DNA from 2 places in the Shewanella sp. WXL01 genome. Region 1 is predicted to be linked to the other one. Evidence: predicted binding sites of a transcription regulator. Region 1 holds the regulator's gene; the other holds the start of a gene.
What was found. The regulator LexA, encoded in region 1, represses DNA repair genes until DNA is damaged. The targets are predictions, from matches to a motif close to TACTGTATNNNNATACAGTA.
Positions count from the first base shown of each region.

Region 2: a site for LexA is predicted at 2,127-2,146, ahead of recN (DNA repair protein RecN). Genes of this name have one in related genera too.

Region 1 is NZ_JAAIKQ010000009.1:35,175-39,789, forward strand. It holds gene coxB (cytochrome c oxidase subunit II) at 1-898, opposite strand, end outside; gene G3R49_RS16470 (SulA-like leucine-rich domain-containing protein) at 1,596-2,108, opposite strand; gene lexA (transcriptional repressor LexA) at 2,105-2,722, opposite strand; gene plsB (glycerol-3-phosphate 1-O-acyltransferase PlsB) at 2,964-4,615, shown strand, end outside.
Region 2 is NZ_JAAIKQ010000001.1:944,470-949,084, reverse strand. It holds gene barA (two-component sensor histidine kinase BarA) at 1-1,354, shown strand, start outside; gene G3R49_RS04085 (YjaG family protein) at 1,347-1,961, shown strand; gene recN (DNA repair protein RecN) at 2,171-3,829, shown strand; gene G3R49_RS04075 (phosphatidylglycerophosphatase A) at 4,175-4,615, opposite strand, start outside.

The DNA.
Region 1 (4,615 bases):
CACCGTTAGGTTGGTGACAAGCCGCGCAGCTAGCAAGGTAAACCTGCTCGCCTTGAGCCATCAGCTCTTCCATCGACAAGGTTTTATTGAGCGATGCGGCGGCATCTGCTTCGGCCTGTTTAGCAGCTTGCTTTTGGTCAGCTAACCAAGCGTCAAATTCAGCTTCTGGTAAAACTTCAACCACCACCGGCATAAAGCCGTGGTCTTTACCACATAGCTCGGCGCATTGACCGCGATACGTGCCAGGCTTATCAACCTTGGTCCAGGCTTCATTAATAAACCCTGGATTAGCGTCTTTTTTTACTGCAAATGCGGGTACCCACCAGGAGTGAATCACATCATCTGAAGTCATTAAAAAGCGCACTTTACGATTGGTGGGGATGACGAGAGGCTTGTCTACTTCCAGTAAGTAGGTATCGGTTTTAGTGGCGTCGCCCTCGATTTGATCTCTTGGGGTCGATAGCACGCTGAAAAACTCGACGTCTTCGTTAAAGTAGCTGTAATGCCACTTCCATTGTGAACCCGTTACCTTAATCGTTAAGTCAGCATTCGATGGGTCTTCCATGGCGATCAAAGTCTTGGTCGCAGGAATAGCCATACCGATAAGGATAAGGAAAGGGATAACCGTCCATATCACCTCAACTTTGGTGCTATGGTGAAATTTAGCGGGTTCAACGCCTTTTGATTTGCGGTGGAATATCATGGAGTAAATCATTACTCCAAACACCAAAAAACCAATGGCGCAGCAAATATACAAAATGATCATGTGTAGGTCATACACTTGACCACTAATATTAGTGACACCTTGGGTCATGTTTAGGGGCATTTCGCTTGCCACAAGGCGCGGTGCTACTACAGCTAGTAACCCCAATAGCGCACAATACAACCATTGCTTCACAAGACTTCTCCTCTGCCAATTGCGAATAGCAACTACAAAGAAGAGTCACACAGTAAGTCTCTGCTCTATGCAAACTCTTCGGTTCCCAAAAAAGCTTGATGACTTCAAAGTATCGGTGGCGGTGAGAATACTTCGATGCTAATAAGCACTATGGCTTGGTTAGCATTACTGCTGCACGACTACGGGTGTTTACCGCTCGAGATACCTACGACTGAATTTATCAACTCTGATTTGACGTGTTCCAATCTATGTGGATTCACGTTTTTTATATTTAGATGGCGCGTAAAAATCAGCCACCTTGATTTAACATTACTTGCAGTTTAAATATTGATCAAGATCACTTTTATCGGTAATAGCTTGAAAAATGGCTTAAAAAAGTAACAAAAAGCCCTGCAACTATGGCAGGGCTTGAGTTGTAGGGCCTGTTAATCTTTCAAGATTATTTTTGCAGCTGCTTGTTGGAAATTTATACAAGGCAACGACTTTGATGTGTGGTTGTTCCACATGATAAGTCGTTAACACAGTAGAAATGACAACAAGCGCTGCCTGAAAGGTTCGTTTAAAAGCACTTTACTCTTTGTTGTGAGCGAATTTGTGTAGGTGACTAGACGTCATCGCTCACGCCTCGATTAAAGTGCTTTTAATTCGAACAAATTCTAATCAGCAAAGAGCAACAGGCCCTACTCGCAATAAAAAATTAATGAATTGCTGCGAAATTATTCATTTTGCCAGTGATACTTGCAGGGTTAACAGCTTGATTAGCAAGTTCGCTTGCTTGTTGCTCTTGGATAACTAGACCTAGAGCGCGAGCACTTTTTGCTACTAGTTGTAGGCGGCGACTGTCACGGTCATCTAGATTGCTGGTCCAGCTAACGACTGCGCTAGATGTACCACTGGTAAGGGCTTTCTCAGTGGCCCACAGGGTTTCAATTTCATCTTTTGCATGCACCAACAATACCCGGTCAGTACGGACGCCTGCGTTAGCAAGAAGTTGTTTGTAGCTAATATGTGGAGGATTGATCAGTACAATCCAGCGACCTTGAAAACTCAGCGTAGCGAGTTGAGGTGCCAATGCTTTTAGCTCTTGCTCGCCTTGAGTTTTTGAGCGCACAGTATTAATGCTAGGTTGTGCTTGAAGATCGGTGCAGCCTGTTGAGCCATCAGTCCACATACCAGGGTGGCGAGGTGCATTTCCCATTAAGTTATTCATGACCAATCTCCATTTCTAATCACACCAACTGCCAAGCCTTCAATGGTTAAGCTCTCACAGGTTAAGTCGACCTTAATTGGTGAGTAGTCTTCATTTTCAGCATGTAGCAGTACTGTATTACCTTTCTTTTCAAAACGTTTTACTGTGACATCATCTTCAACGCGAGCGACAACCACTTGACCATTTCTTGCTTGTTGCATTTTATGCACCGCAAGTAAGTCACCTTCTAAAATACCAATGTCTTTCATACTGTCGCCGCGCACGCGTAGTAAAAAGTCAGCAGAAGGTTTAAACATATCTGGGTCAACTTGGTAATGCTGTTCAACATGTTCCTGCGCCAAAATCGGTTCACCCGCAGCAACTTGACCAATTAACGGCAGACCATCGTTTTGTGCTTCTTCGTCTTGAGGGAGGCGAATACCGCGAGACGTGCCAGGCATGATTTCAATACAGCCTTTACGAGCTAACGCTTTTAAGTGCTCCTCAGCAGCGTTGGCACTTTTAAACCCAAGACGCTTGGCAATCTCTGCACGAGTAGGTGGCATGCCAGTTTCTGCAATATTGGTTTTAATTAGCTCTAAAATTTCTGCTTGGCGCGGCGTTAATGGTCTCATGTTGAATCCTGTTTTTTTATACAGTGACTGTCATTATATACAGTGTTTGGGTTCGTGCAAGTATTAACCAATATTATTTTTTCGAAAGGCTATTAGTGAGTTAGCGAACTCTGAGTCAGTGTGCTCTGAAAACTACTGTGTGCTGGTGGTTTGATTAACGATTGATAACTCATAGTGTTAGCCGACGATATTCTGTTATCCTATGCGGCATTATTTGTCCGTAGAATTCATAATCACAACTATGTCAAAACCAGATTCGCTAGTATTACGCGCGTTGCGCTGGGTTCAAAAGTGGATGGTACACACGATTGTTGTTCCTGAAGACCCTTTTGATGACTTAAATCTCGATAAAGATAAGCCCATTGTTTACGTGATGAAGACGGAGTCGATTAGCGACACCGCTGCATTAAGTGAAATCACCTCAGGCTTTGGTATGCCAAGCCCGTATGAGCCGCTAGAAATCGACGGTTTGACGGTGCCTAGGGTTGTTTGCCTTGAAGGACGTAAGCCGATTTTTGGTCGCCGCGAAAGTGGCGACAAGTTTCTGAGCTATTTTACCAATCTGTTAACTGTGCATCGCCAGCGTCCTGAATTAGATATTCAGCTGGTGCCAGTGAGCTTGTATTGGGGGCGTACCCCGGGCAAAGAAGATGACACCATGAAAGCGGCTGTGCTAGAGCGTCAGAACCCAACCTGGTTGCGCAAGTGGCTGATGATTATGTTTTTAGGTCGTCATAACTTCGTGCAGTTCTCAAATGCTGTATCACTTAGATTTATGGCAGACGAGCATGGCAGTGATAAAGCCATCGCGCAAAAGCTTACCCGTGTTGCCCGTGTACACTTTGGTCGTCAACGCAAGGTGATGACCGGGCCGCAACTGCCAAATCGTAACTCATTGTTTGACTCATTACTGAAGTCTGAAGCAGTACAAAAAGCGATTAAGGAAGAAGCTGCCAACAAGAAAGTCACAGAGGAGAAGGCAAAGGAAACTGCGGTTAAATATATTGATGAGATAGCGGCAGGTTATTCAGACAGTTTAATTCGTATCGCTGAGCGCTTTTTAACCTGGCTGTGGAATAAGCTATACAGCGGTATTAAAATTCGCGGCGCGGAGCAAATTCGTCAGTTGCACCATGATGGCCACGAGATTGTATATGTGCCTTGTCATCGCAGCCACATGGACTACCTACTGCTGTCTTACATTCTTTATTACCAAGGTATGGTGCCGCCGCACATTGCAGCAGGTATTAACCTTAACTTCTGGCCAGCTGGCCCTATGTTCCGCCGCGGCGGCGCCTTCTTCATTCGCCGCAGCTTTAATGGTAACAAGTTATACACCGCGGTATTTCGTGAGTATTTAGATCAGCTGTTTACCAAGGGCTACTCAGTAGAGTACTTCACCGAAGGTGGTCGCTCACGCACCGGGCGCTTGCTAGCGCCTAAAACCGGTATGTTAGCTATGACTGTGAACAGCGTGCTGCGCGGCATTGAAAGACCTGTCACGCTAGTGCCAGTTTATCTGGGTTACGACCATGTGATGGAAGTGGCGACTTATCATAAAGAGCTAAGCGGCAAGAAGAAAAAGAAAGAGTCTGTTTGGCAAGTATTCGGCATTATTCGCAAACTGGGTAACTTTGGCCATGGCTACGTTAATTTTGGTGAGCCGATTAACCTGCAAAATTTCTTAACTCAGCAATCACCTGATTGGCGTGAAGAAATGGCAAAAGATAAAGAACAAAAGCCAAGCTGGTTAACGCCAGCTGTCAATGATTTAGCCAATCGCGTGATGACCAATATTAACGGCGCCGCGGCGGTTTCTGCCGTCACTTTAGGTAGTCTAGCGTTACTGGCTACTGAGCAAAATGCACTAGAGCGCAGCCAGCTAGAGAAGCA
Region 2 (4,615 bases), on a different contig from region 1:
CTCGTCGATTAGCCGCCGCTTTGGGGGCACAGGTCTTGGTCTAGTGATTACCAAGCGCCTAATCAACCAAATGGGCGGGCAAATCGGTTTTACCTCTAGTCCTAATCAAGGCTCAAACTTCTGGTTTATCCTGCCATTAGGCATTAGCCAATTCCAAATTGGTGAAGTTCTACCTATGGATGCGCTGCACCACAAAAATGTATTGGTGTTTGAGCCTCGCTCATTAAGCCGCGATACCCTGAACCGCCGCTTTGAGTCATGGCAAATGTCACTTACTAGTGTAGGGCAGCTGGATCACTTTGAGTCAACTTTAGACAATGACAAGGTGTTCTTCGACTATATTATTGTCAGCTGTAAAGGCTTCAAAACAGATGAAGACTTCACCAAACAACTGCAAAAAGCCAAGCAACATACTAAATGCCTAGTATTAATGCATGAGATTCAAGATCAAAGATTAATTGAAGAAGTGCTCACGCCAAATACCGATGTTCTACTAAAAACGCCAGTGAGCGACTACACTCTTGCGCGACATATGATTTACCCACCTGAGCCTAAACCGCTACAGCAAATCACCAAAACACCGGTTAAAGTACAAGAGAAAGCCAATGTTAACGTACTGGCAGTAGATGATAACCTTGCCAACCTAAAGCTTATCGACACGCTATTAAATGAGTTAGTCACCAACGTGACCACAGTCAAAAGCGGGGAAGATGCGGTGCAAGCATCCCGCAATCAAGTCTTTGATATCATCTTTATGGATATTCAAATGCCTGGGATGGATGGCTTAAAAGCCACAACCATTATTCGTGACAACTCACTTAATCGTCACACGCCGATTATTGCAGTTACTGCACACGCGGTTGCTGAGGAGCGTGAGAATATTTTACAAAGCGGCATGGACGGTTTCTTACCTAAACCTATTGATGAAGAGTCCCTCAAAACCGTCATCAACAAGTGGGTCGCCGCGCCGCAATTTACCCACTTTGATGTGCACACTCTCAATTGGGAACTATGTTTATCGCAAGCTAACCAGAAGCCAGATCTTGCATTCGACATGCTTAAAATGTTGATGGAGTCGATCCCTGAAACCATGAACAATATTGAGCAGTCGTTTGCCGAACACCAGTCTGAGCAATTACTGCAAGCCGTACATAAACTTCACGGCGCAAGCTGCTATAGCGGCGTACCGCGAACGCAAAAGCTGTGTCAGGAGATTGAATCGGCGTTAAAGCAGAAAACCCCGATTAATGACATTGAACCAGAAATACTAGAGTTACTTGACGAGTTAACTAAGGTAGAATCTGCAGCACAGCAAGTCATAGATCAATTATCGGTGGAAATCCCCAATGACTAACAAGACAGGTTTTTTTAAACGTCTTAAAGCCCTTAGCCTGCCGCAAAAACAAATTTTTGCTATCGCTTTATGCCAACGTATGCTTCCTAACTACCAACTGTTTAGCGAAGTGTGTGAATTTGGTAAACCACAAGTACTTAGCACAGCGCTTGAATTACTGTGGCAAAGTCAGTACGACAAAAAACTCAAGTTTAACCTTGATGTACACTTACAACGCCTTGAAGAAATCATGCCAGAGCCGGCAGATTTTGACGTTTATGGCGTCTATCCTGCTCTAGATGCCGCGGTTGCGGTTTCAACTTTACTCAGTGCGATCAACGCCCAAGCTGAAGAAGATATTGTTAACATCAGCAAGCTTTCTTCAAGCACGGTTGCGCACTACATTGAAGCCATGAGCGAGCAAGAGCTTGAAGGACAAAACCTAACTCACAAGCAACTCGACGACTATGTATTTGCCCACCCTATGATGGAGCAAGAAAAGCAATTGCAAGGTATGCTGCTTGATATCATTGAGCTAGAGCCTCTCAATGCCGAGTTCATTAAAGGTTTGCGCAAAGACATCATTGAGGCCGACGCCTCAAACCTCGGTATTAGCAGTAAAGCTTAATTACTGTATTAATAGCCGTTTTAATAACTCATTTCAAAGCTCGCGGTCGCGAGCTTTATTTTTATCTAAATAAAATTCAACAGCTTAACAGTATTAACAAGTTATATAAGCATACAAGGACACATTTTTTCAGCAACCGCCTTTACTGTATAAAAAATCAGTATATACTGTTTATCAATACAGTGGTTGAGTAAAAATAGGACAACAAGATGCTTTGCCAGCTAAACATTAACAACTTTGCTATTGTGCGCTTTTTAGAATTGGATTTTAAAGCGGGCATGACCAGTATTACTGGCGAAACCGGTGCAGGTAAGTCGATTGCGATTGACGCCCTTGGCTTGTGCCTAGGTAACCGAGTCGACACTAACTCTGTGCGCGCAGGAGCAAGCAAAGCTGAAGTAAGCGCCCGCTTTACTTTAGATGATGTGCCTTTGGCAAAGCGTTGGCTAGAAGATAACGATCTCGACTTAGATGACGACTGTATTTTACGCCGTACTATCAGCGCTGAAGGTCGCTCTCGCGCCTACATTAACGGCAACCCTGTACCTGTTACTCAGCTAAAGTCTCTAGGGCAATTATTAGTTGGCATTCATGGTCAACACGCCCACCATGCGATGCTAAAAAGCGAGCACCAACTTACCCTGCTCGATGCCTATGCTAACCATAAAATGTTGCTTGACGCTGTAAGCAACAGCTATCAAAGAAGTCGCCAAATTGAGCAGGAATTAAAGCAGCTTGAACAAGCTCAACACGAGCGCCTTGCGCGTAAGCAGCTACTGCAGTATCAAGTCGAAGAGCTTGATGAATTTAACCTGGGCGCGACTGAATTTATTGAGATAGAACAAGAACATAAAAAGCTTGCTAACGGCAGTGAATTGATTGAGAGCTGTCAGCACACCTTATCGCTATTAAGCGACAATGAAGAAGCAAACATTGGCTCACTGTTATACCAAAGCATCAGCCTTGCCGACAGACTCAGCGAGTTTGACCCTGAGTTAGCTCAAGTAAGTGAAATGCTCAATCAAGCACTTATTCAAGTTCAAGAAAGCGCCAGTGAAATTGAGTCTTACGTTAGCAATATTGAACTCGACCCGCAGCATTTTGAGTACCTGGAAAACCGCCTGTCCATGGCTATGCAACTGGCACGTAAACATCAAGTGTCAGCCGATGAACTTGCTAAGCATCACCAAGCTTTAAAAATTGAGCTTGAGGATCTCAGCAGTGATGAAACCAAGTTAGATGAAATTAAGCAGCAACTTGCACAAAGCCGAGAGGCTTACCAGCAACATGCGAAAAAACTGAGTCAAAGCCGCACTCGCTACGCGAAAGAGCTAAACAAGCTAGTGACCCAATCAATTCAGGAGCTAAATATGCCTAAAGGCAAGTTCTGTATTGATGTCGACTTTAACGAGGACGCTATGAGCGCAATGGGCTCAGATAAAGTTGAATTCACGGTAACCACTAACCCAGGACAACCACTGCAACCTATAGCCAAAGTGGCATCAGGAGGTGAGCTTTCACGTATAGGCTTGGGCATTCAGGTTATTACCGCAAAAAAAGTCTCTACACCGACACTTATTTTCGACGAAGTTGATGTGGGTATCTCAGGCCCAACTGCAGCGGTAGTCGGCAAAATGCTACGCTCACTAGGCGAGTCTACTCAAGTATTTTGTGTGACCCATCTGCCGCAAGTAGCTGGCAATGGCCATCAGCACATGTACGTTAATAAATTCAATAAAGGCGGCAAAACCGAAACCATGATGACGCCGCTCAATAAAGACCAAAGGGTTAACGAGCTAGCACGACTGTTAGGTGGCGATATCATCACAGAAAACACGCTTGCCAATGCTAAAGAGCTGCTGCAGTAATATCTATCGTTGATATAGATTGGCGCACAAGCTGCACAGCTTAATACATGCGTCTAAGCTAAACACCGTGAGAGTAAATATCGGCAAGATAGGCTCTTTGTAGATTAGCCCTTTGAAGATAAACACTTATAAGGAGGGTGTTTACATAAAAGGGTTTAGATACCAGACGGTTAACAGGTTGGCTATCAGATAGTTAGCGCCCTTAAACAGATGACCATTAGAATGGTTATTTAATCAATGGCTAAGACCTGTTCCTAGCATAAACAAGGTATTAAAAAGGCATTAAGTATCCACTTAATGCCCATTAGTTTTATCGATGCGACTTAATAGAGCAGCGGTATTAGCTTAAGCGAAAAAGTAAGCTAACCCTTGCAAGCAAATCAGTGCAAATACTCCAGCCAACACGTCATCAATCATAATACCAAAGCCACCATCAACCTTGGCATCTAACCACTTAATTGGCCACGGCTTGATAATGTCGAAAAAGCGAAATAGACCAAAGCCTACTAGCAGCCATATCCAGCCCGCTGGCGCCGCGATAAAGGTGATTAGTAAACCTGCCACTTCATCCCATACAATCGCCCCATGATCGTGCACCTGCATATCTTTAGCGGCTTTATCACAGATATAAATACCAGCGACGATGCTCACTAAGGTTAACGTAAGATAAATAGGTAAGCTAAGTGGCGCCATTAACAGATATAGTGGGATAGCAGCCAAAGTACCGAAAGTGCCGGGCGCTTTAGCAGCTAAACCGCTACCAAAGCCTAGCGCTAAAAAGTGAAT